4 regions of the Paenibacillus sp. 2TAB19 genome follow, and region 1 is predicted to be linked to each of the others. Evidence: riboswitches for the same ligand, from Rfam matches in the RefSeq annotation. Region 1 holds a riboswitch; each other region holds the start of a gene.

What was found. A riboswitch is a leader RNA that binds a small molecule or an ion and turns the genes downstream of it on or off. The one in region 1 is predicted to bind cyclic di-GMP.
Region 2: it holds a riboswitch for cyclic di-GMP, as region 1 does, so the genes downstream of both, AB4Z33_RS26020 (pyridoxal phosphate-dependent decarboxylase family protein) here and AB4Z33_RS11160 (LPXTG cell wall anchor domain-containing protein) in region 1, are expected to answer to the same signal.
Region 3: it holds a riboswitch for cyclic di-GMP, as region 1 does, so the genes downstream of both, AB4Z33_RS21705 (choice-of-anchor A family protein) here and AB4Z33_RS11160 (LPXTG cell wall anchor domain-containing protein) in region 1, are expected to answer to the same signal.
Region 4: it holds a riboswitch for cyclic di-GMP, as region 1 does, so the genes downstream of both, AB4Z33_RS11765 (EAL domain-containing protein) here and AB4Z33_RS11160 (LPXTG cell wall anchor domain-containing protein) in region 1, are expected to answer to the same signal.

What each region holds. Positions count from the first base shown of each region.
Region 1 is NZ_JBFRGE010000020.1:534-8,214, reverse strand. It holds gene pabC (aminodeoxychorismate lyase) at 1-387, shown strand, start outside; gene folP (dihydropteroate synthase) at 408-1,268, shown strand; gene folB (dihydroneopterin aldolase) at 1,305-1,691, shown strand; gene folK (2-amino-4-hydroxy-6-hydroxymethyldihydropteridine diphosphokinase) at 1,669-2,223, shown strand; gene AB4Z33_RS11180 (helix-turn-helix domain-containing protein) at 2,175-2,387, shown strand; gene dusB (tRNA dihydrouridine synthase DusB) at 2,450-3,487, shown strand; gene greA (transcription elongation factor GreA) at 3,830-4,306, shown strand; gene lysS (lysine--tRNA ligase) at 4,396-5,916, shown strand; cyclic di-GMP riboswitch class I at 6,201-6,296, shown strand; gene AB4Z33_RS11160 (LPXTG cell wall anchor domain-containing protein) at 6,364-7,681, shown strand, end outside.
Region 2 is NZ_JBFRGE010000085.1:11,731-19,411, forward strand. It holds gene AB4Z33_RS26005 (diguanylate cyclase domain-containing protein) at 1-357, opposite strand, end outside; gene AB4Z33_RS26010 (endo-1,4-beta-xylanase) at 557-1,585, shown strand; gene AB4Z33_RS26015 (SGNH/GDSL hydrolase family protein) at 1,666-2,844, opposite strand; cyclic di-GMP riboswitch class I at 3,131-3,217, shown strand; gene AB4Z33_RS26020 (pyridoxal phosphate-dependent decarboxylase family protein) at 3,312-5,000, shown strand; gene AB4Z33_RS26025 (methyl-accepting chemotaxis protein) at 4,981-6,705, shown strand; gene AB4Z33_RS26030 (helix-turn-helix domain-containing protein) at 6,801-7,616, shown strand.
Region 3 is NZ_JBFRGE010000055.1:36,788-44,468, forward strand. It holds gene AB4Z33_RS21680 (cation:proton antiporter) at 1-926, opposite strand, end outside; gene AB4Z33_RS21685 (cation:proton antiporter regulatory subunit) at 929-1,420, opposite strand; gene AB4Z33_RS21690 (hypothetical protein) at 1,469-1,840, opposite strand; gene AB4Z33_RS21695 (cupin domain-containing protein) at 2,069-2,530, shown strand; gene AB4Z33_RS21700 (HD-GYP domain-containing protein) at 2,596-4,119, opposite strand; cyclic di-GMP riboswitch class I at 4,340-4,427, shown strand; gene AB4Z33_RS21705 (choice-of-anchor A family protein) at 4,482-6,155, shown strand; gene AB4Z33_RS21710 (5'-nucleotidase C-terminal domain-containing protein) at 6,238-7,681, opposite strand, start outside.
Region 4 is NZ_JBFRGE010000021.1:33,533-41,213, forward strand. It holds gene AB4Z33_RS11750 (MMPL family transporter) at 4-3,201, opposite strand; gene AB4Z33_RS11755 (MarR family winged helix-turn-helix transcriptional regulator) at 3,241-3,684, opposite strand; gene AB4Z33_RS11760 (FAD-dependent oxidoreductase) at 3,939-4,502, shown strand; cyclic di-GMP riboswitch class I at 4,713-4,799, shown strand; gene AB4Z33_RS11765 (EAL domain-containing protein) at 4,897-7,521, shown strand; gene AB4Z33_RS11770 (hypothetical protein) at 7,583-7,681, opposite strand, start outside.

The DNA.
Region 1 (7,681 bases):
GGAGCCGAGGGGCTTATGCTGACGAAGGAAGGCTGGATCGCTGAAGGCATTGTGAGCAATCTGTTCTATGTGAAGGACGGCATTTTGTGCACGCCGGCTATTGATACGGGCATCTTACCCGGTGTAACGCGCGAGCGTGTTATCGAGCTTGCACGGGAAGCGGGGCATGCGGTGCATGAAGGACATTTTACATGGGAAGAGCTTGTACGGGCTGATGAAATATGGATGACTAACTCCATACAGGAGCTTATACCGATTACGACGCTATCCGACATTGCGAGCAGGAACGAGACTGTACAAGTTGGCGACGGTTATGCGGGAGATCTGACGAGAGGCTTGCTAGCGCTCTATCGTGCGGATACATCGCGACTTGTCGGGAATGAATAACGGTTAAGGAGAGTGGCAGCATGAGCAAGAGCAGCACGCATAATAGACATTGGTTATATGAGTTGAACGGCGGCATTCGGCTGGAGCTTGGCAAACGTACATTAATTATGGGCATTCTCAATGCGACGCCTGACTCCTTCTCTGATGGCGGCAAGTATACGGGGGTGGATGCTGCAGTAGCCCACGCGCTTGCTATGGTGGAGGATGGGGCGGATATTCTCGATATCGGCGGCGAATCGACGCGTCCGGGTTTCGAGCCCGTTCCTCTTGATGAGGAGCTGCGGCGCATCATTCCTGTTATTGAAGCGGTGCGGAAGGAAATTCCGCATTTACCGCTGTCTATAGACACGTATAAGGCTGCTGCTGCACGTCAGGCGCTCGAAGCGGGCGCTCACATTATTAACGATATATGGGCCTTGAAGGGTGACCCCGAGATGGCGGCAGTGGCCGCAGAGTTCGGCTGTCCCGTTATTCTTAACCATAACCGTCATGCGCGGGACTACAACGATTTCGTGCCCGATGTGCTGGCTGATCTGCTTGGCAGTGTCGAGATCGCGAAGACGGCCGGCGTTTCGGAGACTCAGGTATGGCTCGATCCCGGTATCGGGTTCGCCAAAACGTACGAGAACAACTTGGAGCTGCTTGCTCGCTTATCCGAACTGTCGGCGCTGGGCTATCCGGTGCTGCTCGGCACATCGCGCAAACGGTTTATTCGCGACACGCTGAGCTTGCCCGTGGAAGAGTTGGCATTCGGCACAGCCGCGACAGTCGCGCTTGGTATCGCGCAAGGCAGTCATATCGTAAGGGTGCATGACGTTCGCGAGATGAAGCAGACCGCTTTGATGACGGACGCTATTTTGAAATTTAAGACAACAAAGTAAGAAATAAGACGTTTGCCTGTGAGGGGAGTGACGGAAATGGACCAAATGGCGATTAAAGGGATGCGCTTCTACGGGTATCATGGCGTTTTTGCCGAAGAGAATAAGCTGGGGCAGCAATTTTACGTCGATGTCGTGCTGCATATGGAGCTTGGCCAAGCTGCTGAGACCGATGATTTGAACTATACAATTAACTACGCGGAGATCCATGCATTCACGAAAGAGATCGTGGAAGGACCTCCTTTCAAGCTGATTGAAGCTTTAACAGGTCACATTGCATCACGGGTTCTGGAAGCTTATACTATGGTAAATGAAGTGACGGTTCGAGTAACAAAGCCGCATCCTCCGTTCGATATCCACTTTGACGGGGTAACGATCGAGATGCGGAGAAAGCGGGATGCACATGGAAGAGCGATTCCCGCCTAACGGGCAGTCATTCGAAGCGTACGTCGCTTTAGGGTCGAATATGGGAGAGCGAGAGCAGCTTCTGATGGAGGCTATCGGACTGATTGACCATGAACCAACCATTGAAGTACGGAGTGTGTCGGGCATCTATGAGACAGATCCTGTCGGCTATACAGATCAGCCTGCATTTCTGAACATGGCGATAGCGATCCGCACTTCGCTCAGTCCGATCGAACTGCTGCGCAAGCTCCTCGAATATGAGCTGCAGCTAGGGCGAGTTAGGCAGATACGTTGGGGACCGAGAACCATTGACCTCGACCTCCTGCTATACGATAATGTCAGAATGGATCAAGAGGAGCTGACACTGCCGCATCCGCGCATGATGGAGCGGTCATTCGTGCTTGTGCCGTTAAACGATGTTATCGAAGTATCGCATACGCTGCAGAGTGAGGTTGCACGTGCGGCCGGCAGCGCGCTTCAGGATGGAAAGGAAGGCATCACGTTATGGAAAACAATCAATTGGCGCAGCGCGTCAGAGCCTTTCGGAAGCTGAAGGGTTACACACAGCAGGAGCTGGCCAAAGTACTTGGCGTATCTGTTGCGGTATTGGGCTCGCTTGAGCGCGGTACGAGGAAGACAGACCCGAAGCTGCTTAACCATATCGCGAGCACGCTTGGGATCGACTATGAGGAATTAATGTCGGATAACCGTGAATAAAGCCTGACGTCCGGCACAGGGCGCTTGGGATCAAATAATATCAATGAGGAGTTTGGAACGGCATGCTGAAAATCGGCGACATCGAGATGAAGAATAGGGTCGTGCTGGCGCCGATGGCAGGCGTGTGCAACCCTGCTTTTCGTTTAATAGCAAAGGAATTCGGAACGGGACTTGTATGCGCGGAGATGGTGAGCGACAAGGCGATCCTGCACGGAAATAAACGAACGATGGAGATGCTGTTCGTTGACGAGCGCGAGAAGCCGCTTAGCTTGCAAATATTCGGCGGCGACCGTGAGTCGCTGGTCGAGGCGGCGAAGGTTGTCGATACGCAGACGAATGCAGACATTATAGACATTAATATGGGATGCCCCGTACCGAAGGTAACGAAATGCGACGCCGGCGCTCGTTGGCTGCTTGACCCGAACAAAATCTATGAGATGGTATCTGCTGTCGTAGACGCAGTGAAAAAGCCGGTTACGGTGAAGATGCGTATCGGCTGGGATGACGAGCATATTTATGCGATCGAGAACGCTCGTGCGGTTGAGCGCGCAGGCGGCAAAGCCGTTAGCGTACATGGACGGACGCGGGAGCAACTGTATACGGGCAAGGCGAATTGGGACATCATAAGGGATGTCAAACAATCGGTATCTATTCCCGTAATTGGGAATGGCGACGTATTCTCGCCAGAAGACGCGAGAAGGATGCTGGATCACACCGGCGTCGACGGCGTTATGATCGGACGCGGCGCGTTGGGCAACCCATGGATGCTCTATCGTACGATTCAGTACTTGGCAACGGGCGAGCTTCTGGGCGATCCGGCACCGCGCGAGAAGATGGAAGTCGCGATCTTGCACCTTGACCGACTGATCGCGCTGAAGAACGAAGCGGTAGCCGTGCGCGAGATGCGCAAGCACTTAGCATGGTATTTGAAGGGCTTGCCAGGCGGCGCGCGCGTGAAGGACGTTATTATGGAAGAAACGGACCGCGATCGCATGGTGGCGATTTTGGAAAATTATATTCGTTCATTGGAGGAAGAGGCCGTGCAGGAGCAGAATGGCGCTTCATCCGTCCATACCGCAGCGGAAGAGATCATTCATTAAATGGATCGCCGGTTGCCGCTGCTTTTAATGGAGCGCCATGTCGGAGCATGCTTCATTTTGGAGGCAGCGGCACTTGCATCGACAAAGTTCGACAGATGTCGGCATGATGCGGAATGTATGGATTCACGCCTAAGTGAAACGGTTTCAATGGGACGTTTGGCTTTGATTGACATTGGGGGCAACTTTGAAATATAATCGTGCAATATAATCCAAAGAGGCTCTCAAGAGACTCCTTTAAAGTGAAATGACTCAAGGTATGATGGCAATGAAGCGTAATATATTAGGTAACAGTGAATTCATACACGGTATGAAAATAAGTCACACGACGGGAGAATCGGAAAGATGAACGATAAGCAAATCATTCTGACTCAGGACGGCTTAAAGAAGCTTGAAGAGGAACTGGAAACCTTAAAGTCGATCAAGCGCCGCGAAGTCGCTGAGCGGATCAAGGTTGCAATCGGTTATGGCGATATTAGCGAGAACTCCGAATACGAGGACGCGAAGAATGAGCAGGCATTTATCGAAGGCCGTATTATTACGCTTGAGAAGATGCTTCGTAATGCGCGTATCATCAATAACGATGATATCGATATCGATACGGTGAGCATTGGTTCGATTGTAACGGTTGAAGATATGGAATTCGGCGACACAATGGAATATGCGATTGTAGGCACTGCGGAGTCCGATCCGCTCCAAAATAAGATTTCTAATGAAAGTCCGGTTGGCAAGGCGATTCTAGGCAAGAAAAAAGGCACCGTTGTAGAAGTGAACGTACCAGCCGGCATCATTCAATATAAAATTGTCGATATCAAAAAATAAGGTTTGCGATGAATGGTTTAGAAAGCTTCCTTGCCGGAAGCTTTTTGAACGTTATCGGTTACCCTTACGTATCAGGGAGATGAACGAAAGTGGAACATGAGAATAACGAGCAGGGACAGGAGCAGGAGCTTAGTGAGCTTCTGCAGATCCGCAGAGACAAACTAGACGAGCTTCGCGCTTTAGGCGTTGACCCATTCGGCAAGAAGTTCGAGCGCACTCATAATGCCAAAGATATACTAACAGCCTATGAAGCGTCTACGAAGGAAGAGCTGGAAGGCCAAGCGGTTAAAGTGAGCATCGCCGGCCGTATTATGCAGAAGCGCGGCATGGGCAAGGCAGGCTTCGCGCATATCCAGGACTTGAGCGGCAAGATTCAAATCTACGTCCGCAAGGACACGGTCGAAGAGCATAAGTTCGCTGCTTTCGATCTGCTTGATATTGGTGATATTGTCGGCGTACATGGCGTCGTGTTCAAGACGAATACAGGCGAAGTTTCCGTCAAAGCGCAAGATGTTGACGTATTGACGAAGTCGTTGCTTCCGCTGCCTGACAAGTACCATGGCCTGAAGGACGTCGAACTGCGCTATCGTCAACGTTATGTCGACCTGATTGTGAATCCGGACGTTCAACAAACGTTTATTACCCGGTCCAAAATCATTCAATCGATGCGCCGTTATCTCGATTCGAGAGGTTACTTAGAAGTAGAGACACCAACGTTGCACTCGATAGCGGGCGGAGCTGCTGCTCGTCCTTTCATCACTCATCATAATGCGCTAGATATGCAGCTTTATATGCGTATTGCGATCGAGCTTCATCTAAAACGTCTTATCGTGGGCGGCTTGGAGAAGGTATATGAGATCGGCCGCGTATACCGCAACGAGGGTATCTCGACGCGTCACAACCCTGAGTTCACAATGATCGAGCTGTATGAGGCTTACGCTGACTACAAAGATATTATGGCTCTGACCGAGAATCTGATTGCGCATATCGCACAAGAGGTGCTTGGCACAACGAAGATTATGTACCAAGGCCAAGAAGTCGACTTGACTCCGCAATGGCGCCGCGTCTCGATGGTAGATCTCGTGAAGGAACTTACAGGTGTCGACTTCAGCGTGGAGATGACCGACGAGGAAGCACATCGCCTTGCTAAAGAGCATAAAGTTGCGGTTGAGCCGCATATGACGTTTGGTCATATCTTGAACGCGTTCTTCGAAACATTTGGCGAGCATACGCTCATCCAGCCTACGTTCGTTACCGGACATCCGGTTGCGATCTCGCCGCTGGCGAAGAAGAGTGAAGCCGATCCGCGCTTCACGGACCGCTTCGAGCTATTCATCGTAGCACGCGAGCACGCGAACGCCTTTACCGAGCTGAACGATCCGATTGACCAGCGCGAACGGTTCGAGGCACAGCTCGTAGAGAAAGAGCACGGCAACGACGAAGCGCATGAGATGGATGATGACTTCATCCGCGCCCTTGAATACGGCATGCCGCCTACTGGCGGTTTGGGAATCGGCATCGACCGTCTCATTATGCTGTTAACGAATGCGCCTTCGATCCGGGACGTACTGTTGTTCCCGCATATGAGAGATCATCGCTCTGGCGAGTAAGAGACGAGCTATATGGAAGCAAGATATAAATAACTATAGAAGCGTGGCCGTGTTGATGGTGAATAACCGTCTGACGGCCGCGCTTTTTCTTATTTCTTCTACTAATTATCATGATGAAATTTGTCGAACAAACGCATGAATACGCATACATTTAATGGCGTGAAATTTATGTTCTCAAAATGCTAATCTAGTATTGACACCTTCATAGTAACAGTAATAGAATAGGACTTGCGAATCACAATTGTTACATATTTATGCAAAAAAGCTAACAAAACAACAATATCTCATGTAAATCGCAAACCATCCGAAAGGTTGGGACGCAAAGCCAGGAGTCTAAGGCATCGTTAAGCTATCGATGCTATGATCGTCCGACCGCCATGAACTGTCATGGCGGTCTTTTTTATTTTGCGGAAGCCATGACGTCATATATTATGGGGGAGGGTATTTATGATTAAGAAGAAGTGGTTGAAGTCAGCCCTATTGTTGAAGTTGGTCGTCATCTTAACGATCGGTACGGCTGGTACGGTTTTTGCCCATGGAAGCGGCGGTGGGGCGGCAAGCAATTGCAGCGGCGATTATGTGGATGAGGTCTTCTTTTACAACTATAATTTTTCCCTATCCGATGATGGGGACCAAGTCGTTAGCGGTTCCCGCGACTACGATAAAACCAATTTGAACTGGAATGCGGGAGATGGTTATGCCATTACTTGCGTGAAAGTTGAAGGGTTATCGGATGGTGCAACTAAAACCTATGAGTATGACGGCGGTGCTATTAGCGGAAGTGGCCTTCAGGCGCCTCAGTATGCTTATGAGAAATACGAAAAAGTCAACGGTAAGTGGAAATGGGTAACTTATTATAAAGAACAAACAATATCCTATGTGAAATTTTACTACAAGGAACTGCCGGCTCCAGGCTGCACGGAAGGCTACGATGCCAGCTATAAATATACGGTAGGTAATTCTAATAGCTTTGAAGTAGGACCTAGCGGCAAAAAAGTCGTGAGCGGCGAATTAAAGAACAACAAGAAGACTGTTAATTGGAACGTAATCAACGACACGGATTTATTGAAACATGATGTCGTGTGCGTAAAGATTACTTGGAAATCGGGCAACAAATATAAAACGGAGACGACATCCTACGGAGCAAGCGGGACCAAATCCGGTTCCTCGACAGCTCAGACGGATAAAATCCGTGAAATCGAGTTTTTCGTGAAGAAGACTGTAATTGTACCGACACCGGAACCAACAGCAACACCAGAACCAACACCGACTCCGACGCCGGAGCCGACAGCAACACCAGAACCAACAGCGACCCCGACACCGGAGCCGACAGCAACACCAGAACCAACAGCGACTCCGACACCGGAGCCGACAGCAACACCAGAACCAACAGCGACCCCGACACCGGAGCCGGCAGCAACACCAGAACCAACAGCGACTCCGACACCGGAGCCGACAGCAACACCAGAACCAACGCCGACTCCGACACCGGAGCCGACAGCAACGCCAGAACCAACGCCGACTCCGACACCGGAGCCGACAGCAACGCCAGAACCAACGCCGACTCCGACACCGGAGCCTACAGCAACGCCAGAACCAACGCCGGCACCGACACCGGAGCCGACAGTAAAGCCAGAACCGACACCAGTTCCGACACCGGAACCAACGGTAGAGCCGACAACGGAACCAACGACACAACCAACAACAACACCAAGGCCAGCTCCTACGCCGGTAGAAACGCCAGAATCGACACCGGAACCAACGG
Region 2 (7,681 bases), on a different contig from region 1:
TTTTTTATCCATATCAAACCCTTCTTTCTCGATTATAGTGATAAGCCGATCAATTGCGATTTTCTTCTGAATGTGTTCATTAAGCAGCGATGAGATTTCGATCCGCTTACGAATCAATTGATGAACGATGATGCTACTATCTACAGGTCCGTTTATCAATTCTTTGATTTCAGTAAGGGAGAAGTCTAGATTTTTGAGAATGACGATCCAATTCAATAAATGGGATTGGCTCGGATCGTAGGAACGATATCCCGTTTCAGCATCGATCGCCGACGGCTTCAGCAGACCGATCTCGTCATAGTGACGCAGCATTTTAGCAGTAACGTTGTTTTGTACGGCGAATTCACCAATTTTCAATCGATGACACCCTTTCATAAAGAACTCCGGCCGGAATTGCTTAACCTAACGATAAACCCTCCCCCTATGGGAAAGTCAATCTATTATTTTCCAAAAGCGTTTCCTATACTTCGACGGGTTGTTTGCAGCGCACGCAAGGTCTAAACTATACGCGAGCAACGATAATAACCGATGGATCGAACGAGGGGAGCAATCATTCATGAATCAATCCACATCAGCACAAACACCGAAGCTGCACGAAGTGTTCGGACAGCAATTTCGAATCGGCGCAGCCGTTAATCCGAGAACGCTGGTCTCGCAGCGCGAGCTGCTGGCGCTGCATTTCAATAGCGTAACGGCAGAGAATGAAATGAAGTTCGAACGGCTGCACCCGGCCGAGGAGCGGTATACGTTCGAGGAAGCGGACCGATTAATGGAGTTTGCGAAAACGAACAGTATGGCAGTAAGAGGGCATACGCTCGTATGGCACAACCAAACGTCCGATTGGGTGTTTGATAACGGTGCGGGCGGCTTAGTTGATCGCGATACACTGCTTGCACGAATGAAAGCGCATATCGAAACGGTAGTTGGGCGTTATAAGGGACAAATCTATGCATGGGACGTTGTGAATGAAGCAGTGTCTGACAGTGGAGATGAGCACCTTCGTCCGTCCAAGTGGCTGGACATTATCGGCGATGATTTTATTGCCAAAGCGTTCGAGTACGCACATGCGGCTGATCCTGACGCGTTACTCTTTTATAACGATTATAACGAGTCAGTGCCAGCTAAGAGAGAAAAAATTTACGCGCTGGTCAAGTCGCTTAAGGAAAAAGGCGTGCCGATCCACGGCGTTGGCCTTCAGGCGCACTGGAACCTGACGCATCCGACGCTGGACGATATTCGTGCAGCTATCGAACGATATGCGTCGCTAGGACTGCAACTGCATATTACGGAAATGGACTTATCGGTATTTGCCTTCGAAGACAGACGCACGGATCTTACCGCTCCTACGGCTGAGATGATGCAGTTACAGGAGGAAAGGTACGTTGATATGTTCCAGTTGTTCCGGGAATATAGCGATGTACTGACAAGCGTTACGTTCTGGGGAGCCGCTGATGACTATACGTGGCTGGATGGATTCCCGGTTAGGGGTCGTAAGAATTGGCCGTTGCTGTTCGACACGAAGCATCAGCCAAAGGGCTCGTACTACAAAGTGATTAGCCAAACGGCGGAAGCGCTTGAAGGCTAATAGCTAGTGAGACGGTAAACAGTGAAAGACGGCCGCCATCCCTATATTAGGGAAAGGAGGCCGTCTTTCGTTTCCCCGCGTTAGGATACGAAGCCAAAGCCGAGGATCGTAAACCTTTTGCACGCGTGATTGGGCGACATCTCGATTTCCACCGTGTGCTCACGCGATTCTTGCTCCGTATACAAGATGACTACATGGCAATGGGTCCATTTGATTGCCTGTGGGTCGACGACTTTCACAATCTTGCCGTCAACGTAAATGTTAGCGCTGCCGTAATCGTCGCTTCCTGAATCTTTGTAGACCAAGAGGAGACTTTTGCTGCGAATCGTCATCGTAAAGTTGTGGTTACTCGAATCTGCCGTATGCATCCAATTGTTAGGGAATTGAGGCGTGCCGTACGGTTGGTCGTCCATCTCCGCCATTTGAAGTTCGGTATCGATTGCGTCGAAGCCTCCTTCCGATATATTGGCTATGCTAGAGCCGTTGGCCCGATCCAACAAAAGGACATGGACGAAGTCATTACCGATTACCGGCGGCTTGTCGATCACAATATGTTCATGATCCATGGCGGAACGGTCGGTTTCGGCGAACAGCCAGCCTAGACAATCGGCCATGATTGTATGACCTGCATTGGTCGGATGGTAGATGTCGCTGAAAAATTGCTCTTTGGTAATGATGTTCCCCTCGTCTTTGGTTATCTGAAATTGGTCCACCACCGCATCTTTTATGCTTACCATGGGAAGCTCATAATGATAACCAACGGGCGCAAGCCGATCTTGCAAATTCCAGTCGCTTTRGAACACACTGAACAATAGGATGACGGCTGGAGCGTTGTCAGCAGTCAGTGCTTTTAATACCAGGCTTTCGTAACAGCTCCCTTCCGTTTCGTCGTCGGCGTCATTGACTGCAAATTCCACAATGACGATATCAGGGCGTACGGCTCCATCTCTCAGAACATCCCTCTGATAACGAATCATCCCCAGCTCGGAGGGCGTGCCGCCGAGTCCAGCTTTGACGAAACGAATAGAATCGCCGCCGTCCTTTCCGAACATCGACTTGAAGGTGGAATATGACCGATGAGCATAGCAGTCGGTATGGAGCGGATTAGCTCCCGCGCCGTGAGTAATGGAGCCGCCAATGTAGGCAATCGTAATCTCTTCGCCTCTTTTCGCTTTTTCGATAGCGGTTTTTAATCTCCTGTTGTTTCCTTTGTTTAATAGCGATTTGGCAATTAAATCGTTGTATGCTTCGTCTGTCATAGATAATCTCCTCTCTTTTAAATATGATCTTAAAACGAATGGGAGGATAAGAAAACCTGCTGAATCATAGCTGTATCGGGGTTGAACAGATTGGCAGTAGCAGGAATATTGCACCAAATATAATCGGTCGACAATATCGAACAAAGGAAGATTGTGACAAAATGATGATTTCTTAAAAAAATTAACGAAATCTCTATTTCAAATCTATTGATCTCTGAAATGTAAAATAGTAGAATGTTCCTATTCGCTGTAAATGTTTACTAATTGTATCGATGAACTTTCCTAAAATCACATAATGCAAATCCGTCGAAAGACGAGAGACGCAAAGCTATAGGGACTACTTCTCAAAAAGAAATGTCAGCCAGTTGCAAAAGATTTAGCAGAGGCATGTCTATGGTCGTCCATAGGCATGCCTCTTTGCTTACAACAAAAAAGAGAGAATAACGAAATAGGAGAGAGTGGAGACAATGAGCGAGCAAGAGATGAATATCCGGACCTTATTTCCAAGCGACGACGGCAACGAGCGACAACGAGACGATCTTATAGCACTATTCAGGCAAATCGTAGAAGGGGTCGATGCTTTAAAGGATCCCGATTCCGTTAATTTAAAAGGAACGAAAGATAGAGGAGCTACTTTCTATCAGGATTTAACGAAGAACAGCCGCATTCCCGTTAGCGGAAGCACGCAAAATGAAGTGAACGGCGAGCTGCTCAAGCTTCTGCACGGTCATCCCTACCATACGAAATACTTTTTGACTAATATTTTGCCCATGGCCAGTATTCCGGGCATCATGGGAATGCTCACCGCTTTTATGGTGAATGGCAATAACTTGTGGGACGTATACGGACCTGCCGGAGCGGAGGCCGAAGTCAGAGTCGTTGCCATGATGTCGGCGCTGATTGGTTATGACCCTACGGCAAGCGGCGGATATACGACTTGGGGCGGGCAAGGGGCCATCTTTACGGGACTTCGACTAGCCATTAATAAATATGACGCCAAAGCTGCAAAAGCAGGCGTACCTGACAACTTGTTTGCCTTCTGCTCGGAAGCGGCTCATTACAGCCTGTTCAAATCGATGGAAGCAACGGGTCTGGGCAGCAATAACCTGATCAAAATCCGTACGCGAGAAGACAGCTCCATGGATGTTCGGGATCTCGAAGAGAAAGTGGAGAGCGTTATTTTAAGCGGAGGCGTCCCTGTGTACATTGTGGCAACGACAGCGACGACGGATGCGATGGGCATCGATAATGTCGAGGAAATCTTGGCTGTGTCAGAGGAACTAGCGACAAAGCATGGCATTCAAAGGCCGCATATCCACGCGGATTCAGCGCTGGGCGGATTTTTTGCCTTCTTTAACGATTACGACTTTGAAGGAAATCTACATAAATTCGATACTGAAACACTATCTGCGCTTCAAGCGATAAGGGAGAGAATGAAGCATTTGGGATTGGCGGATTCGTTGTGCTTTGACTTCCAGAAGCTCGGTCAAACGCCGTACTCCACGAGCTTATTCCTTGTGAAGCGGGCATCCGATCTCAAGCTGCTTGATTTGGAGCCGGATGAAACGCCGTATGTTGGACATCGGGGTTATGGGGATTATCATACGAGCTATACGCTGGAATGCTCTAGAATGGGCAGCTCGATCAGTATTTTAAGCGCGCTAACGGCTTTCGGCATCGAAGGTTATCAGAAGCTGCTCGCCCAATTCGTCGAAGTCAATATAGCGTTCAGGAAGACGTTGGCTGCCGAAGTTCCCGAAGCCGTCATCGTCAATCCGCTAAATCCGGGCATTATCACGCTGTTRCGTTTGTATGCAGATCGTAAAAACGGCTATCACGCGGAATACGAGGGGCTCCGCAGCTATGCGGAGATTGAGCGCGAAAATAAGCTGAACGAGCTATTGTTCGAAATATTGGGCAGAGACCGCGGAAAAATGTTTTTCGGAGATACGAAGAAGCATCTCTACGTGCCAACCGCGGACCGGGCGGGTCAAATTGCGCTGTATGCGGCTAAGTTATTCGTCATCTCTCCGTACACGCAAACTTCCGATGTCGGTGCAATCGTTCACTATTTGAAACAAAAAATCGCTGAAACGTATGCCGCTTTTGATCGGCTATCCACGAAGGAGAACAACCATGAAGAAATCTATTCTTAAATTGAATTGGTTCAGAGAACATCTTGCAGTCAAAATCTCGGTCAGCATCCTGCTGCTGCAGGTCGTGACATGCGTAGCCTTTGCTCTGTCCGGCTATATGACGCAGAGCAACCTCTCGGAGAAGCTTCTGGAGCAATTCGATAAGCGGCTCGCGACGGATATTCAAATCGCGTCGAACACGCTCGCAGCCATTCCGGGAAGCGATATTCAACTGACAGGGGCGGACGATCCGAACTACGCGATAATCAAGACGGAGCTCGAGAAGCTCCAGACCGTTCATAGCTTGGAGAACATTTATATTTTATCCAATACCCAGGATGAAGAACGGATTCTGATTTTGTCGGGCGTCCCTGACGACTTCGGAACCGCTTATCCGTTTACTGATGAAATGAGGGAAGCCATTGCTTCCAAGAAAACGATGTTCAGTCCGATTTACGACGATGAATACGGCACGCATAAATCTATCTTCGTGCCGCTGACCGATAAATCCGGCACCGTGTACGGCATCTTGGGCATCGATCTCGATGCTTCCGTTGTGCCTGAGACTGCATCCAGCTCGAACTGGATGACCATTATCATTTCCGTCATCGTCTTCGTAGTCGGCAGCGTGATCGCCGTTATTATTAGCCGAATCATTACGAATCCGCTTCGCAAACTGATGATTGCAGCCGAGAAAGTAGCGGCCGGCGATATGAGAAGCCAGTTCTCGATCGACAGCAAGGATGAGATCGGCAAGCTGGGTGCCGCTTTCGGCATCATGATTACGAGCTTAAAAACATTGATCGAGCAGGTCATCGCTTCGTCCGCCCTTATCGGGGATACGAGCAAGCATCTGAAGCAATCCGTGAATGAATCGACGAATAGCGCGCAGCAGGTGGCCGAATCGACGAGCAAAATGACAGAAGGCATTACGGAGATCGTGCAGAGCGTATCCGAAAGCCACTCGAGCATTCATAACATTGATACCGACATCAAAGAAGTATCGGCAGGCATGAAGGAAATTCAAGAAATCGCGTCCGAGGTCCATTCGCAATCGGAGCAGGGGCAAGAGCTTGTCGATCGTACCCTCCAACAAATGGAGACGATCAAGCAGGCGATGCAGCAGTCGCAGCAAGCGGCAGCGGCGCTGGAGACACGTTCCAATGAAATCGGAGAGATTATCGGCATTATAACCGAAATATCGACGCAGACGAATCTGCTTGCGCTTAATGCTTCGATCGAGGCGGCACGGGTCGGCGAGCTCGGAAGAGGCTTCGCGGTCGTTGCCGAGGAAGTCAAGAAGCTGGCAACGCAGTCCGCTCAAGCGGCGCTGTCCGTTAACGAGCTCGTCTCGAGCACGCAATCGAACAGCCATCTGGTTAAGCAAAGCATCGAAGAAGGAACGAAGGCTGTCGAGCTTGGCCATTCTTGGATTAGCGGTACCCACCAAAACTTCAAGCATATATATTCGGGCGTTTCAGAGTTTACCGTCCACACGAACCATATGTCCGGCTCGCTGGAGAAGGTAGAGCATTCCTTCGTACGCATCACGGATGCCATGCAGCAAATTAACGGGGTCACGCAGGAGCAGGCAGCCGGCACGGAAGAGGTTGCTGCGTCCGCGCAACAGCAAAGCGCGGCCATGCAGGAAATATCGGCTGCCATCCAGCAGCTGTCGTCTCTATCGGTTGACTTGAACGAATCGGTAAAGCCGTTTAAGCTGTAGTAGTATCGTTCGAGCACACTGAGCCCTTCCGCCTTCGAGCGGGAGGGCTTTTTATTGCGAAGAAACTTTCTGATAATGAAACGAGGACTCGAAACATGTCTGATGTGACCTTTTACCGCCATGAGGCGCTGCCTTTCTTGGAAGCTAAGCGATGTCTGAAGAGCGATCTAGCGTACCAAAAGCATTTTCATGAGGAATATTCGATCGGGTTAATCGATAAAGGCGTGACGAACGCTTGGTGCGACGGAACCATGCACCGGGTTGAGGATGGAAAGGCAATCAGCTTTCCGCCGATGATGCTGCATGCCTGCCAGCCGGAGACGGGAATGGAGTGGAATTACAAAATGCTGTTCGTCAAGCAGGCTTGGTTAGAGCAGCTTGACCTTGAACAGCGGGAGCGCGATCAGCTTCATATCCCGTTTCTTTTGGCCGAGGACAAAAATAGAGTCTGTCGCTATCGCATTAACCAAACGATGGAGGCTTTTATGGGAAACGGTTCTCCTCTTGAAATCGAGACGGCTATGATTGAGCTGATACATGATCTCGTTAGTCGGAACGCTTCAGATTTGGTGCATGAAATACAACAAGGCAAGCAGGATCAGAAGTACGTCAAGCTTGTACAGGACTATATGCATGAGCATTTTACAGAGAAGCTAACGATGGAGGAGCTCGAGAACGTAACGGGAATAAGTCGATTTCATCTCATTCGGTTGTTTAAACGATGGAATCATCTGCCACCGCATGCCTATCAGAATCTGCTGCGCATTAATTATGCCAAGGCCGAATTGATGAAGCGGCGACCGATTGCCGACATTGCAACCGATGCGGGATTTTATGACCAGAGCCATTTTGCGAGAACGTTCGGCAGGATTGTAGGAGCAACGCCATACTCTTACGCGTTGTCATCTTAATAACAAAGAGCAATTTTGTACAATACCGTCATCCCTCTACTCCGTACAATGGAAGGAACTTGAGT
Region 3 (7,681 bases), on a different contig from region 1:
AGCAGCGTAATGCCGACAGCGCCGAGCGACAGCCATACCGCGCCGCCGAGTGCGAGCGGGTCGATCGTGAGACCGAAGCTGAAGAAGAACAAAGCGCCGAAGAAGTCGCGGAACGGCAAAATCATATGCTCGATCCGTTTCATATGCGTCGTCTCCGCTAATACTAACCCGACGAGCAACGCGCCGATCGCTTCTGCGACATGAATCGTCTCGGAGAAACCGGCGACAAGGAACAAGAAGCCGAAGACGAGCAATAGGAATAATTCGTTGGAGCGAATATTGAACAGCTTGTTAAGCAGCGGGGCAGCCTTCCTGCCAATAATGAGGAATAACAACATGAATCCAAGCGCATAAGAGGCCGAGAGCAACACACCGCCAAGCGACGAAGAGTCGCTGAGCACAAGACCCGACAATACGGATATATACACCGCGAGGAAAATATCCTCGAACATAATGATCCCGAGAATCATCTCTGTCTCCGGGTTCGCCGTCCGTTTTAAGTCGACGAGCACCTTGGCTACGATTGCGCTGGATGAGATGGTCGTTATACCTGCAATGACCATCGTTTCCTCGATAGGAAAGTCGTTAACCCATCCGAACAATAAGCCGAGTGAAAAGTTGATTAAAATATAGATCGTTCCGCCAACCGCGATCGCTTTGCCAGACTTCATGAGTCGACCAACCGAGAACTCGAGACCTAGATAAAATAACAGGAAGAGCACGCCGAGGCGCCCCATGAATTCAATTAATTCAGCGCTGTGAATGAATCTGAAGTCTAGTATGCCGAAGTGAGGCGCATGAGGGCCGACAGCCATACCGATCAATATATAAAAAGGAATAACCGAAAAACGAATTTTTGAAGCTAACAGCCCGACCAAGGCGATGAGTATAACGGCGAGACCGATCTCCAGCACCATGTGGTCCATAATTAACGACTCCCGTTTTGGAGCATGAGCTTAAGCTGTTTAAGGTTCTGCCGTTCACCAGCCACAATAAGGGTCGAGTCTGCTTTGAAAACATAGTCGGGACCTGGATTAATATGCTTAGCTTCTTTCTCGACGGCAGCAATAATCGTTGCCCCGGTCGTTTGGCGAATATCCGCCTCGCCGATCGTTTTGCCGATGCAAGCGGCGTTTGGCTCGATTTTGTACCATTCGATCGTTAGATCATCCAGTGCTACTTCAATCGTTTCGAGTGCCTTCGGCTTGTAAGTCATTCCGCCGATAATAGCGGCAATCTGACGAGCTTCTTCATCCTCAAGCGTTACCATGGAGATGCTGTCATCCGGATCCTCATAGTCAAAATGGTACATTTCACGTCGGCCGTCATCATGAATGATAATGACGAACTTATCGCCTCCGCGCGTAATAATCTGGTATTTGCGTCCGATTCCAGGCAAATCAGATTCTCTAATATTCATTGGGTTTGCCTCCTCATTTTTTTGTAGTTTGTACCAAAAAAATGGGTTCTAACCAATGTAGACCGATGTATATTTAATAGGCTTAAGCAGTAAACGCTTCAAGCGCTGCAGGATGGTCAGACTTAAGGGGGATAAATAAGCGGGCCGTCCCAATAAGACGGCAAGTGATACCTTATAAGCCGCGGGCTTGCGGCGAATAGGCTGAAGCAGCTTGCTTGGGGAGCGCCCGTTCAGAGCAGCGCAGGTCGTTGCGCGGGCAACAGGATTGAACCGGCTGGAGCCGGCCGTCAACTCGAAGTTGTTGCCTGCTTGGTAAGCAAACAGTGCAGTGAGCAGCAGTGGCAAAATAATAAGCAGGTTAAAGAACCGTTTGCGAAACGCGGGTCTTTGGTTGTGCTTCATGCTTATCGTCAATCTCATCTGCTCACCTCCTGCGGCTATATTTATAAGTATATCTTATAAATGACCAAAATCATAGACAATTCCATTTTTTTGTTGGTCGAATAGGTGAACAATTCAAGGCTTATAACCGTGGGATCAATTAGCAACTATATTTTTGCTATTAATCAGCGAACCGGCATTTCCGATATGATAGAATGAATGAAAGTTTTCAATAGAATAGAGCATAACAGAGAGAGGTTGATTGGGATGGGAGCAACAGTGAAGGAGCTGTCGCCGCTTGTGCATGCGCTTGATCTTAAGCCGCATGTCGAAGGCGGATGGTACAAGGAAATTTGGAAAGCTAATTTTGAAATTCCGCAGCAGGTGCTCGGCGCTCCGTATTCGGGACCGCGTTTTGCCGCATCGTCGATTTATTTCTTGCTGCATCCTGAGGAGTTCTCGGACTGGCATACGGTTTACTCCGACGAAGTATGGTTCTGGCATTCGGGAAGCCCGTTGCTGCTCACGCTTGGCGGAACAGAAGCTGACCCGCATACCCGTAAGGAAATTATTGTGGGCCCGGACATTTCCGCAGGACATCAACCACAGGCGCTTGTGCCGGCTAACGAATGGCAGATGGCGAGAGCGCTCGGCGACGAGCCGGTACTCGTATCTTGCGTCGTTGCGCCAGGCTTCCACTATGATGATTTCCGTCTGATCAAAAAATAGGCTCGCTCCAATAAATAAGAGCTTCGCGCGTGGCATAATGCCCGGTCGCGAAGCTCTTATTTTTATTATTCGTTTTGCCGCAGCGAATTAATGAACAGCTCGATTAAGGCGGGATCCCACTGTGTTCCCTTGCCTTCCTTCAGAATCGCTAGGGCGTGCTCGCGAGTCATTCCTTTACGGTACGGCCGATCCGATGTCATCGCATCGAAAGCGTCGGCAATGGCAATAACTCGGCCAAGCAGAGGAATGTGCTCTCCTGCGAGCCCGTCGGGATAACCGCGTCCGTCATAGCGTTCATGATGGGAGCGTACGCCCGGAAGCAGATCGGCCATCGCGTCCGCAGGCTCAATCTGCTTCAATATATTTTCGCCCAGTCCCGGGTGTGCCTTAATCTGATTAAACTCCTCGTCCGTTAGCTTGCCATCCTTCAACAGCACCGAGTCACGAATGCCGATTTTGCCGATGTCATGAAGCAGAGCCGACTTGCGCAGCAGTTCAATCTCGGTTTGCGGCCAGCCAGCCTGCTCGCCGATCGCGACGGAATATTCGGCAACGCGTTCCGAATGACCCGCGGTATAGGTGTCGCGCGCGTCAAGCGCGGCAGCAAGCGTGAAGAAGTAGCTTTGGTGAAGCTGCTTATTACGCTCATCCCTCTCCTGCAGACCTTCGATCATATGGTTGAAGCCTGCGACCAGCTTCGAAAATTCATCGGAATGAATATCTTCCGCGCGGGTGTCGTAATGGCCGTTCTGCACGGCAATCATCGCAGCTTGGAGCTTGTGGATCGGATCCTCAATATTGCGAGATAGGAGCGAGGCGCCGAACAAGGAGAAGAAGACGCCGATAACAAGAATGATACCGGCCCATTGCCAATAGGCGGAGGTGCCCCCGCCGTCCAGTCCTTCAAGCCTGATCTGAGCCGCAAGACTATGCAAGAGCAGTGGAAGCGTACCGATTAAAAAAGCGCTTAGCAGAAACTTCGTGCGAATCGAAGCAAATACTTGGCCGCCGAGGGTCAGATCCTGCCCATAGAGTGCTACATGTTTGTTGCGCATATAGGTGACAACAGGTCGAATAGCCCGTGCGGTCAGGAAAAATTCAATCATGGCATGCATACTGGCAACGAGCAGCGCGCCAACGGAAGCAAGTCCGATATAATAATAAGGGAACGAGAGCCATTCCATTTGGATGAAAATATAGCTCATTGCAATAGCCGGCACCGATATGCCGAGCAGATGAGGTCCGAAAGTCCGCTTCAGCGACAGTACCGGAAAGCGGTGCGTTTGTATATAAGCTTTGCGAAGCTGCTCCGCTGTTGGCTGATCGGACAGGAAAGCGACTTGAATCGGCTTTGCATGCCGATAGAATACGAACAGCTCGCAGGCAAGCATAATGAGCAAAGAAGCGAATAAGATGACGCCGAGCACGAAGCCTTCGCCTTGGGGCAGCTTAAGCGTGGAGAAAATGATGATGCCCCCGACTCCGAGCACGGCGACGGTCGATCCAAATACATAGTTGTAGACGAGCTGGAGGAGGAAAGCACGATATACGCTTGCGGGAGTTTGTTGGTGCGGATCTAGTTGCTTCAATGGGATCATTCCTCTTTTCACAGCTTCATGATATAGTTCCTATTACCTATATTAACAATCGGCATATGGAGAGCGGAATTGAAGTTCATTTCCATGTACATACATGGGTATATTTTACATATGGTTATATAATTTAGCGGATTGCGGTTGCGACCAAAATTAGCTAAAATAGGTATAGTTCCTTTTTGATAGAGTCATAGATTACGAACGAATTGTTCGATTATGCCAATAGCAAACCATTTGAAAGAGTGGGACGCAAAGTCTGGAGTCTACAGCGCCTAAGGCGCTATGATCGTCCGACCGCCATGAATCTCGTATTCGTGTGCGGTCTTTTTTATTTTTTTTGATAGGGAGGGTATATCATGAGAAAAGCATTTCGTAAGAGCGCATCACTAGTCGTGACTGGGGTCATCGTCTTCGGCATTCTATGCAACGCTTTTGTATTTGGAGCAGGCGGAGGCAACAGCTCTGTGCTCGGTACGGCAGGCAGTTACAACGTGTTCATGCTCGGTGACTTTAAGCTGTATTACGAGCAAGTCGAAGGTGGACTGGCGGCCGGAGGAGATATTGATATAACCGGATTTGGCGTCAATCGAGCGAATGCATCGGGAGACATTGGCTTAGTGGCGGGCGGAGAACTGAAGTTCACGAATGGTCAAATTGATTATGGCGATGCCTACTACGGAACGCTTCATTCAACATCGGCCTTCACGCTCGTAAGAGGCAATAAGCATCAAGGGGCACCTATCGATTTTGAAGCAGAAGCTGAATATTTGTTGAATTTGTCCGCTGAGCTGGCAGCTTTGCCGACCAACGGCACAACAAGCAAAGATCAATACAATTCGAATAAAACGACTTTAAAGGGAACAGACCCTCAGCTCAATGTATTTACAGTAGGGTATGATCTGAATGAGGTATGGCTGGACGTTCCAAATGGCTCGACAGTGATTATTAACGTTACGGGTGCGACTCGATCAATGGGGTGGCAAGGTTATTTTGGCTTTGACGATAAAGACCGCCAATCTAAAATATTGTTTAACTTCCCGGATGCTACGGCGCTGACGCTCGGCAATAGTGGGGTCAAGGGCAGTCTATTAGCGCCACAGGCTGATATTACGGCAACGAGCGGCAATATCGACGGCATATTAGTAGGAGCTTCGCTCACGAAAGGCAGAATTCAGCCGCATTGGGTACCTTTCGAGGGGGAGATACCGCTAGCGACGCCAACACCTAGCCCGTCGGCGACGCCTTCTCCGACACCGACACCGACAGTAACACCGTCGGCGACGCCGATACCAACGCCGACAGCGACACCGTCGGAGACACCGACAGCAACACCGACACCAACGCCGACAGCAACACCGTCGGAAACGCCGACACCAACGCCGACAGCAACACCGTCGGAGACGCCGACACCAACGCCGTCAGCGACACCGTCGGAGACGCCGACGGCAACACCGTCGGAGACACCGACAGCAACACCAACGGCAACACCGTCGGAGACGCCGACACCAACGCCGACAGCGACACCGTCGGAGACACCGACAGCGACGCCGACGGCAACACCGACACCGACGGCAACTCCATCGGAGACGCCGACAGCAACACCGACGGCAACGCCGACAGCGACACCAACGGCGACGCCAACGTCGACACCAGTCGTAACGCCATCACCGGCGCCGACGCCGATGCCGACGGGAACTCCGATACCGGAGGCAACGGTTACTCCTGAGCCTACAGTGTCACCTGATCCAACGCCGACGCCTTCCGATGAAGTGATTATTGATGAAGAAGAAGTGCCGGGAGGCTCACCGGATGAAGGCGGAGCGCCTGAAGATGGCGAGGAGCAAACTACGGATGACGAAGAAGTAACGGTAGACGATGAAGAAATAGGCTTAGGGACACCGGAAGATGGTTCAGTGGATGTTGATACATTGCCTAAGACAGGCGATAGCAGCACCATGCCGTTCTACATGGCTGGATTGGTAATCGTAATGCTAGGATTTCTGATCCGCTTTTCTGCACAGAAGAAATAAGAGCAACGACTAATAATTAAAGGGCTGTTCCTTAAGCGGTTATCCGCTCGTGGAACAGCCCTTTGCATTTGTATAAGCTACATTATGAAGGCAATATGATCTTTTGACCCGGGAAGATGAGGTCTGCATTCGTTAACTTATTAAGATCGCGAAGCACCTGCCATGTCGTTCCGTATTTCTTAGCAATCGCCCATAGCGTATCGCCTTTTACAACGATGTAGGCCGAGGCTGCAGGCTCGGGTTTTGGTTCAGGCTTAGGTTCTGGTTTCGGTTCAGGTTGCTCGGGCTCGGGCTTCGGCTCGGGTTCAGGGGAAGGAGTGGCGGGTTTCACTCCTTCCTTAATGCGTCCCTCAATGGTTGGATTTGCTTTGCCAAGCTTCTGAATATAAGCGATGAGCGCTTCATCCAGCGCGCCGTACATGCCGGCTTGCGGATACTTGCCGAACATGGTGTACTCATCGCCGCCCGCAGCTATGAAGTCATTCGTGGCAAGGGTGTATGTCGCGGCTTCATCCAATGGTTTGCCGCCGATTGTGACGGAATGAACGCGCTCCCCTTTGACTGCTTCCTTGTCGATTTTGAAAGCGGCGCCGGACACTTGCGGGAAAGCGCCCTTCGGATTCGGATAATCAGAGACGCCGTTCTCGAGCGCGGCTTTGATATCTGCGCCGGTTACTTTGAGCGTCACGATCTGATTCCCGAACGGCAGAACGGTAATGACTTCGCCTTTCGTAATCGGGCCAGCATCGATAGAAGCGCGAATCCCTCCGCCGTTCGTAAGCGCAACATCAGCTCCCGAGATGTCGGCCAAAGCGTCGGCAACCAGGTTGCCAAGGTTCGTCTCGCTTGCGCGTACTTTCTCCCTTGCGCCTTCAAGAGCAACGGACGATTCGCCAACTTGCTCTGCGAGAATCGTCTCTTGGCTCTTCAGCGTGGCTGCAACAAGCTCAGCGACTTCGGCGTTCGGCGTGATTTCCGCTGCCTCGGCTTGGTTGATAAGCGTCGCTTGCTTCTTAACGACAGCACCATTCTCGACCCAAAAGTCAACGACGCCGACGTATTTCGTATACTCGCCCGCGCTGACAATCAGTGTGCCATTGTCGCCTACAAGGCCGTCTTCAAGAACGGTATGACTGTGTCCATCGACAAAGATATCGATGCCCGCTACGGCTTTGACGACCCGAAGACTCGTGTCATAGCTGGACTTGTCCTGTCCGAGGTGGCCGACCGCAATGATGACGTCGGTCTTGTCCTTTAGCTCATCGACAATAGCTTGCGCTTCCGATGCGGAGTCGGTGAAGTGAAGCCCCGCCACGTTCTTCGGATGCGTCTTGTACACCGTCTCTGAAGTCGAAAGACCGAAGATGCCGATCTTTACGCCGTCAATTTCTTTGATGATATACGGCTCGAAGACCCGTTTGGCGCCTAGTCCTTTGATATTGGCGCTCAGCATTGGAAACTTCAGCTTGCCGGCAAGCTCGATCAATCTCGCCGAGCCATAATTGAATTCATGGTTGCCTGGCACC
Region 4 (7,681 bases), on a different contig from region 1:
GACTTACTTCGGGTCATGCGAGGCAATGCGAGCTCGCTGACCGTGCGAACCGATGGAAGCGCCGGAGTCGGCATCACGCTCGCGTCCCATGAACGGCCACCAGTTGGCTGGGCCGAACATGCGAACCATGACCGGTATGAACAACGGCAGCATAACCATCGCATACAAGAACAACCCGCACAGGACGATCGTTGCGATTTGCAGCAGCGACATGACTCCCGATGGAAGCATCGCCGCGAACGTGCCGCCGAGAATGACGGCTGCGGACATAATGACGGTACCCATATTTTTCATCGCTTCAAGGATCGCCTCGGAAGGCGACAGGTGGCGATATTCCTTGAATCGATCCATTAAGAAGATGCTGTAGTCGATGCCGAGCGCCACCAGCATGACGAAGCCGAAGAACGGCACGGCCCAGCTGACGCCCGAGTAACCAAGCAAACGTACGAATATAACTTCCGTAATCGCCATCGAAGTGTAGAACGTAACGAGCAGCGAGGCGATCATATAGAGCGGCATAATGATTGAACGGAACAGCACGATCAGAATGATCGCTATGCCGATCAGCATGAGCACAACCGTCTTCGAATAATCGGCCGACGATATATTGCTCAGATCGTGGTTCATGCTCGTCACGCCGCCGATTGCAATCTCGGCATCGCTATACGCCGTGCCTTGCAGAGCCCGTTCCACGGCTGCTTCCAGCGAAGGAACTTCAGCCATTGTATCTTGCTCGTAAGGATTCGTACGGAATACGACATCGAACTTAGCCGTATGGCGATCCTCGGACATATACACATTAAGTGCCGTTTGGAACTCTTCGTTCGCAATCGCTTCTTCGGGAATATACCAGCCCGTCATTTGTTTATTCGGCGAATCTGCCAAACCATTCAAGTAACCGCCAGCCGACTGCAGGCCATCCGTCACTTGCGTAAGTCCGCTGACACTATCGTCGAGTCCGCTCGTCAGCTCGCCGAGCTGATCACCAAGCGCCGCGAAGCCCGACTGCAGCTCCTTCTGCCCTTCTGACAGTTGACCAAGACCCTGCGTTACGCCCGGCAGCTTGGAAACGATCTGCCCCTGGCCTGCCGCTGCCTGCTCAATGCCCTTCTGCAGCTCGGCAATGCCGGCTGCCAATCGTTCAAGTCCGCCTGCAAGCGCGGATTGGCCTTGCGAGGCTTGCGTGAACCCAGCATTCGCCTGCTTCATGCCGGTATTGATTGCGCCAAGCTGCGCGTTCATCTGCGCAAGCTGGGCGTGAACGCCGGCAGCGCTTTGCTGCAGCTGGGCGAGCGCGCCAAGCGCCTCCTGGAATGCGGCATCTTCCGCCAGTCCAGGATAGTTGTCCGTCAGCCCGCTTAAGCCTTGCTGCACGCCGGCCAGCCCTTCCGCCAGCTTCGCCTGCTCAGCGGCGACTGCGCTATAAGCGCCGGTCAACTGATCCAGACCGCCGCCAAGCTGCTCATAGCTGCCCGCAAGCTCCGTGCTCGCAGCAGCCAATTGAACCGCGCTGGCATGCGCCTGCTCAAGCCCAGCGGTTAACTCCTTCGCTCCGGCCGAGCCGTCCAGCAGCCCTTGCTCGATCTTGCTCAGACCAGCGCCAAGCTGCTCGACGCCCGTCTTCAGCTCATTCGTGCCGGAGACGAGTTCTCCAGCACCGTCGACCGCTTCGGCCAGCTTCGGCGCATTCTCGTTCAGCGCGCTGCTCGCCTCGGACAAGCCGCTGCCGATCTTGCCGAGTCCTTCGCCGCTCTGTCCAAGTCCATCCTCGAGCGTACCGACCTGGTCGGCGACGAGGAATTGCTCCATCGCCTCGCCCATCGGCCGCGTGGCGCTGCGAACCGCCTTCACGCCTTCGGCCTTCGCCAGCTCGCGGCTCGCCTGCTCCAGCGCTGCCAGTCCCTCCGGCGTATCCAGCGGCTGATCGGTCTTCACGACGACCGTCGTTGGCAACGATTCGCCTGGTCCGAACCCTTCCGCAATAATATTGAATGCTTTAACGGAATCGTATTTGTCGCCGATCTCGTCAAGCGAATTGAATGAGATAGAGCCCTTATAAGCGGTGAGGAACGGTACAACAATAACCGCCAATATCACAAGCGCCCATACCGGCTTCTTCAGCGAGAAGCTGCCGACAGCGCCCCATAGCTTGCTCGGCTTATGCTCCAATGAGCCCTTCGCCGGCCAGAACAGCGCCTTGCCCAACACAGCCATAAAGAACGGGACGATGGTGAACAGCGCAATGAGCAGCACCGCTACGCCAACAGCGACCGCAACGGCCGAACGATACAGCATAAACGTCGAGAAGCCGATTGACGCGAAGCCGACCAGCACCGCAAGCCCGGAGAACAACACCGTTCTGCCTGCCGTGCGATACGTATGAACGATCGCTTCCGTAATGTCGCCGCGATGGGCTAGCTCTTCCTTGAATCGGCTGATCAACAGAATGCAATAGTCCGTGCCTATGCCGAACAAGACGGCAACGAGGAAAATTTGCGTAAAGTTCGATAGCGGAAAGTCGGCATACTTCACGAGGAATGCGACTATCGACTGTGAGGTGAGGTAAGTAAAGCCCACCGCCAGCAGCGGCACAATCGGCGCAACCGCCGAACGGAAGACGATGAACAAGATGATAAGTATGAATCCGACCGTAATAAGCTCCGTCTTCTTAAGCCCTTCCTGCGAGCTCTGCACAACATCCTCGGAGATAATCCAGTTGCCGGTATAATAATGCTCAATGCCGATATCGGACAGCGACTCATACAGACCGTCCTTCAGCTCGACCAGCTCCCGGTCGCCGGCCTCGACGCTCAAAAGCGTCAGAACGGTGCTGCCGTCCTCGGACACCATCTGCGGTTTCAGCTCAGGCGTATCGAAGTGGCTTGTAACCGACGTGACGCCGATGGCCTCGCCTTCAGCCTTCAGCTTATCAACGCCGCCCTTCACTTCGGCTAGGTCGCTTTCCGATAAGCCGCCTTCCTTATGGAAGACGAGCACGGTCGCCATGCCGCTTGCGCCATCGTCGCCTCCCACTTCCTTCACGAGCTCGCTAGCGATATGCGAGGAGTAACCTTCCGGCACGCCGATCTGTCCTTTGGTCCGTACAAGCTCCCCCATTGCCGGCGCGGTAATCATCAGCCCTGCTGCCACCGCAATCCATAATACAAGCACTAACCACTTCAGCTTCAGTATGACTCTCATTCTCTCTCTGCTCTCCCTTCACGATTACGCTTCATAGCCTTATTGTGGTTTGCCTAGTTCATGAGCGAGCTTCTCGAACGTCTGAATGAACGTGATCGCTTCCTGCTCGTCGAACGGGCTGATATACTTTAGCAGCAGCTCATACATCTTTACATCCATCTCGTCAAAAAGCTGCTTTCCCTCCTTTGTCAGCGCTAAATACGTGACGCGCCGATCCTTCTCATCAGGCAGACGATAAATCAGATTCTTGTCGAAAAGGCGATTAATAATGGCCGTAATCGAGCTTTTGCCCACGCAGAAAATATCAGCCAGCTCCGAGGACGTGCTCCGCCCCTGGCTATGCAAATATCGCAGCGTCGAGAACTGGTCGATCGTCAGCTCTTCCGGCATCAGCTCGCGTATCAAAGCGTTTAATCGGCGGTTAACCAAGAAGTGGGCAGCCTCGTAGCGATGTATAATTTCTTTGGATAGTTTGAGATCCATTCCCGCATCAGATCCTCCTTCTCTGTCGTAATGGTCCGAACACTAATGACTTCAATGACTCGGACAAACTAATTCTACTGTAGAACTATTCGATATTCGAACTATATCAAAGACGCGGTTCGAATGCAACGCGTCAATAATGAACATATCGTGAACGGGCTAGAATTGTCCGATTGATTTTTGCCGCGGAACATTTATATAATATTGGCGAAAACGAAAGAGGAACGAAATAAATACATTTGGAGGTTGGACGCGTGTACGATATTGCAATTATCGGAGCTGGACCCGCAGGAGCAAGCGCAGCGATCTTTAGCGCGAAGGCAGGCAAAAAGACAGTCATGTTCGAAAATAACAAAGGGATGACGAAACGCGCATGGTTCGAGAACCATTACGGCGTTGTCGAAATCGGCGGTCCCGATCTCATCGAGACAGGCAAGAAGCAGGCGCTCAAATTCGGCACCGAGATTAAGGAGGAAACCGTTCAGAACATTACTGTCATCGAAGGCGGCTTCATGATTGAATCCGATGGCGGAGCTTACGAGGCAAAGCATGTCCTGCTCGCTACCGGAGCCGCAACTGACCTTGCCGAGCATATCGGCGTTCAGACAAAAGCGGGTACTGAGCCGCGCATCAAGACGGTAGTCGCTGTCGATCCAAGCGGCAAAACGAACATTCCCGGAATCTGGGCCGCTGGAACGGTAGCAGGCGTAAGCGTTCATGCGATCATTACGGCCGGCGACGGCGCCAAAGCTGCTATCAACATCATTAGCGAAATGAATGGCGAGCGTTATGTCGATCACGACGTACTGAAAGCTTAGTTTTCAAGTTTGCGCAAGGTGAAAAGGCTGTCGCTACGCACGAACCGTTAGCTGCGTCTTTGCGCAGCTCGGTTCTGTGCCATCCTTGGTGGCGAGGCGCGTTTCATTCCGGTGAAGTATAGGCATGAGGTATAGTGTGAAACTATATTCCTATACTTCAAAAAAAGAAGGAATTTAGAATAAATTGTCGAATATTAGGTGAAAAGCCGAATAGGCAAAGGGCAAACTATGCGAAAGCATAGGACGCAAAGCTACGGGTCTACAGCGTAATGACGCCATGATCGCCGGGTTACCCTAATGATTCGTGACCGCAGGAGGGTGCCGTTTGGCATCCTTTTTTTATTGTCAAATCCAACCGTAATCGTTCCATTGACATATTACCAGGAGGCCCGAATTGAGTACTGTACAGCAACCGAAGCGTAATCGATGGATCATCGCCCTGTCCTTTCTACTATGCACGCTGCTCGCTTTAATCAGCGAGAGACTTGGCTATCCCTTTCTATATGGCATAACATTCACCTTTACAAGCGTATTCCTGTTAGTCGGACTTCGCTTGTTCGGGTTCTGGCTCGGATTGCTGGCCGCCGCAGTCGTGCATACGATTGGGACTCAGCTTATGGATCAATCTCTATTCCATAACATCGGACTGCTGGAAATTGCCATTGTCGGTCTGCTCGTTCGCAAGTTCCCGAGTCATCTGTTCGTCTGCGACGCTGCCTTTTGGCTGCTTATCGCTGCCCCACTAACGTATATTACGCATGTTGGTCAATATAACGCTATGGGGACCGATCTGATGCTCGTTACGTCGATTGTGGCGATCAACGGACTGCTGAACGCGCTGTGTGCCGATATTGCCCTGCAATATTTGCCGCTCTCAAAGTGGTCCGGCATCGCTCGCAATTGGCGCAGATCCAGCTCCCTCAACCGCGTCATGTTTCATTTCTCGATCGTGTGCGTTATACTGCCGTTTCTATTGAATATTTACATTAGCAGCACGGGCTCCTTCAAGGAAGCCAGCCGCCACGCCGAGCAGCTTTCCAGCAACGTAGCTTCGATGATCGGAAGAGAATATATGGAGAGCAGGATTCGATATGACGACAATAAGTCCGAGGCCACGCTTGCATACCTGCAATCGCTGATTGCCAAGCATTCGTCCACTCTATACACCATTACCATTACAGATGGAAGCGGCACTGTCATCCCTTGGAACGGCAGCATCCGTAATGACACCTCAAGCTACCGGATTAACAAAGCGCTAAGCAACAACCTTCAATTGCTTATTCCTGTACTTAAAGAGCATCCGCTCCATATCTCGACTTGGCATGAAGGCAAGTTCCGTTACGCCTCGCCCATCCATGATACGGGCCTCATGATCCATATCGATATTCCTTTACATAACTATCAATACTATCTTTTTAATAAATACATCACGCATTTCATTTATTTGATTACACTCGCCTTATTCGCCGCACTTGTTGCGTTCTTCATTAACCGCTGGCTAGGCAGAAGCTTGAAGCGACTAGCCGAAGCGACGAACAATCTGCCGAGCCGCCTAAAGCAGGAAGACCTGATCGAATGGCCGTCCAGCAATATTTTCGAGATCCATGCCTTAATTAGCAACTTCAAGCAAATGGCGGTCAATCTCGTCCACATGTTCGGTGAGACGCAGAAAAACAGCGAGCGCCTGCAAGCTCAAGCGTATATGCTTGGGCAATCGGAGGAGAAACTTCATCGCCTCGCTTATTACGACATGCTGACAGGTTTGCCGAATCGGCTTCACTTTACGAAGCATATTCAAGACATGATTACGATACATGCCGGTAATGAGCATAAGATTGCTGTTATGTTCGCCGATATTAATCGCTTCAAGCAAGTAAACGATACGCTTGGCCATGCAACCGGCGATAGACTCCTGAAGCAGGCTGCCAGCCGCTTCGCAGAGACTGCAACGAGCTTCGATGTATTCCGTCTCGGTGGCGATGAATTCGTCTTCGCCGGCTCATATACCGACGTTGCGGAGGTGCACGACATGGCGGAACAGATCGGCGAAGCATTCTCCAAGCCTTTCGATATCGACGGCATGCCGCTTTACTTAACAATCAGCATTGGCATTAGTCTATATCCGCTCGACGGTGAAGATATCGACACCGTTATTAGCAACGCGGATATCGCCATGTACAGCGCCAAGGAAGAGGGCGACGGCTGCTACCGCTTCTACAAGCCGAAGCTGGCCTCGGTCATGACAGAGAAGATGCACTTGGAGAACGGACTCTACAATGCGCTGCAAACGAACCAATTCTCCTTACACTATCAGCCGAAAATGAGCGCCTCGACAGGGAAGTTATGCGGCATAGAAGCGCTTATCCGCTGGCAGCATCCCGAGCTGGGCCTTATTCCGCCAGATAAGTTCATTCCGCTTGCCGAGCAGGCGGGCTTCATATTAGAAATTGACCGATGGGTGTTCCGCGAGGCTTGCCGCCAGAACAAAGCGTGGCAGGATGCGGGATTACCTCCGATATGCGTATCGGTTAACATCTCGGGCAGACATTTTTTCCAAGGAAACTTAATCGAAATGATCGTATCCGCGTTAGAAGATACGCAATTATCGCCGGAATACGTCAGCATTGAAATTACGGAGGGCGTCTTCATGCGTAATATGGAGCAAGTCATTGAAACGATCCAGTATTTGCGCAAGCTCGGCATCTTAATCTCGATGGACGACTTCGGCACCGGCTACTCAACGCTTAATCAGCTGCAAAGGCTGCCGATCTCCGATGTGAAGCTTGACCGCTCGTTCATTCAAGGCATTACGACCGACGAGAAGAAGTCCTCGATCGTTCGGGCTATTATCGAGCTTGTGCACAGTATGGATATGAGGGTCGTGGCAGAAGGTGTTGAAACCGATGACGAGTCGCAATTTTGCAAGGAGCTGAAGTGCGATGAACTGCAAGGCTACTTATTCAGCAAGCCGCTTCCGGCCCATCAGTTCGAAGCGCTGCTGGCCGGCAGTGCAGCATAAAGCACTGCATAAACAACGAATGGCAGTACAGGATTAGCCTCCTGTACTGCCATTGTTCGTCTTAAGCGCTTGCTCCGGTTTCGGCTTGAGATGCCGATTCGCTTTCGCTTGCCTGTGCCCCGTTCTCCGCTGCCGGCTTGTCACCTTCCTTCGTACCTCG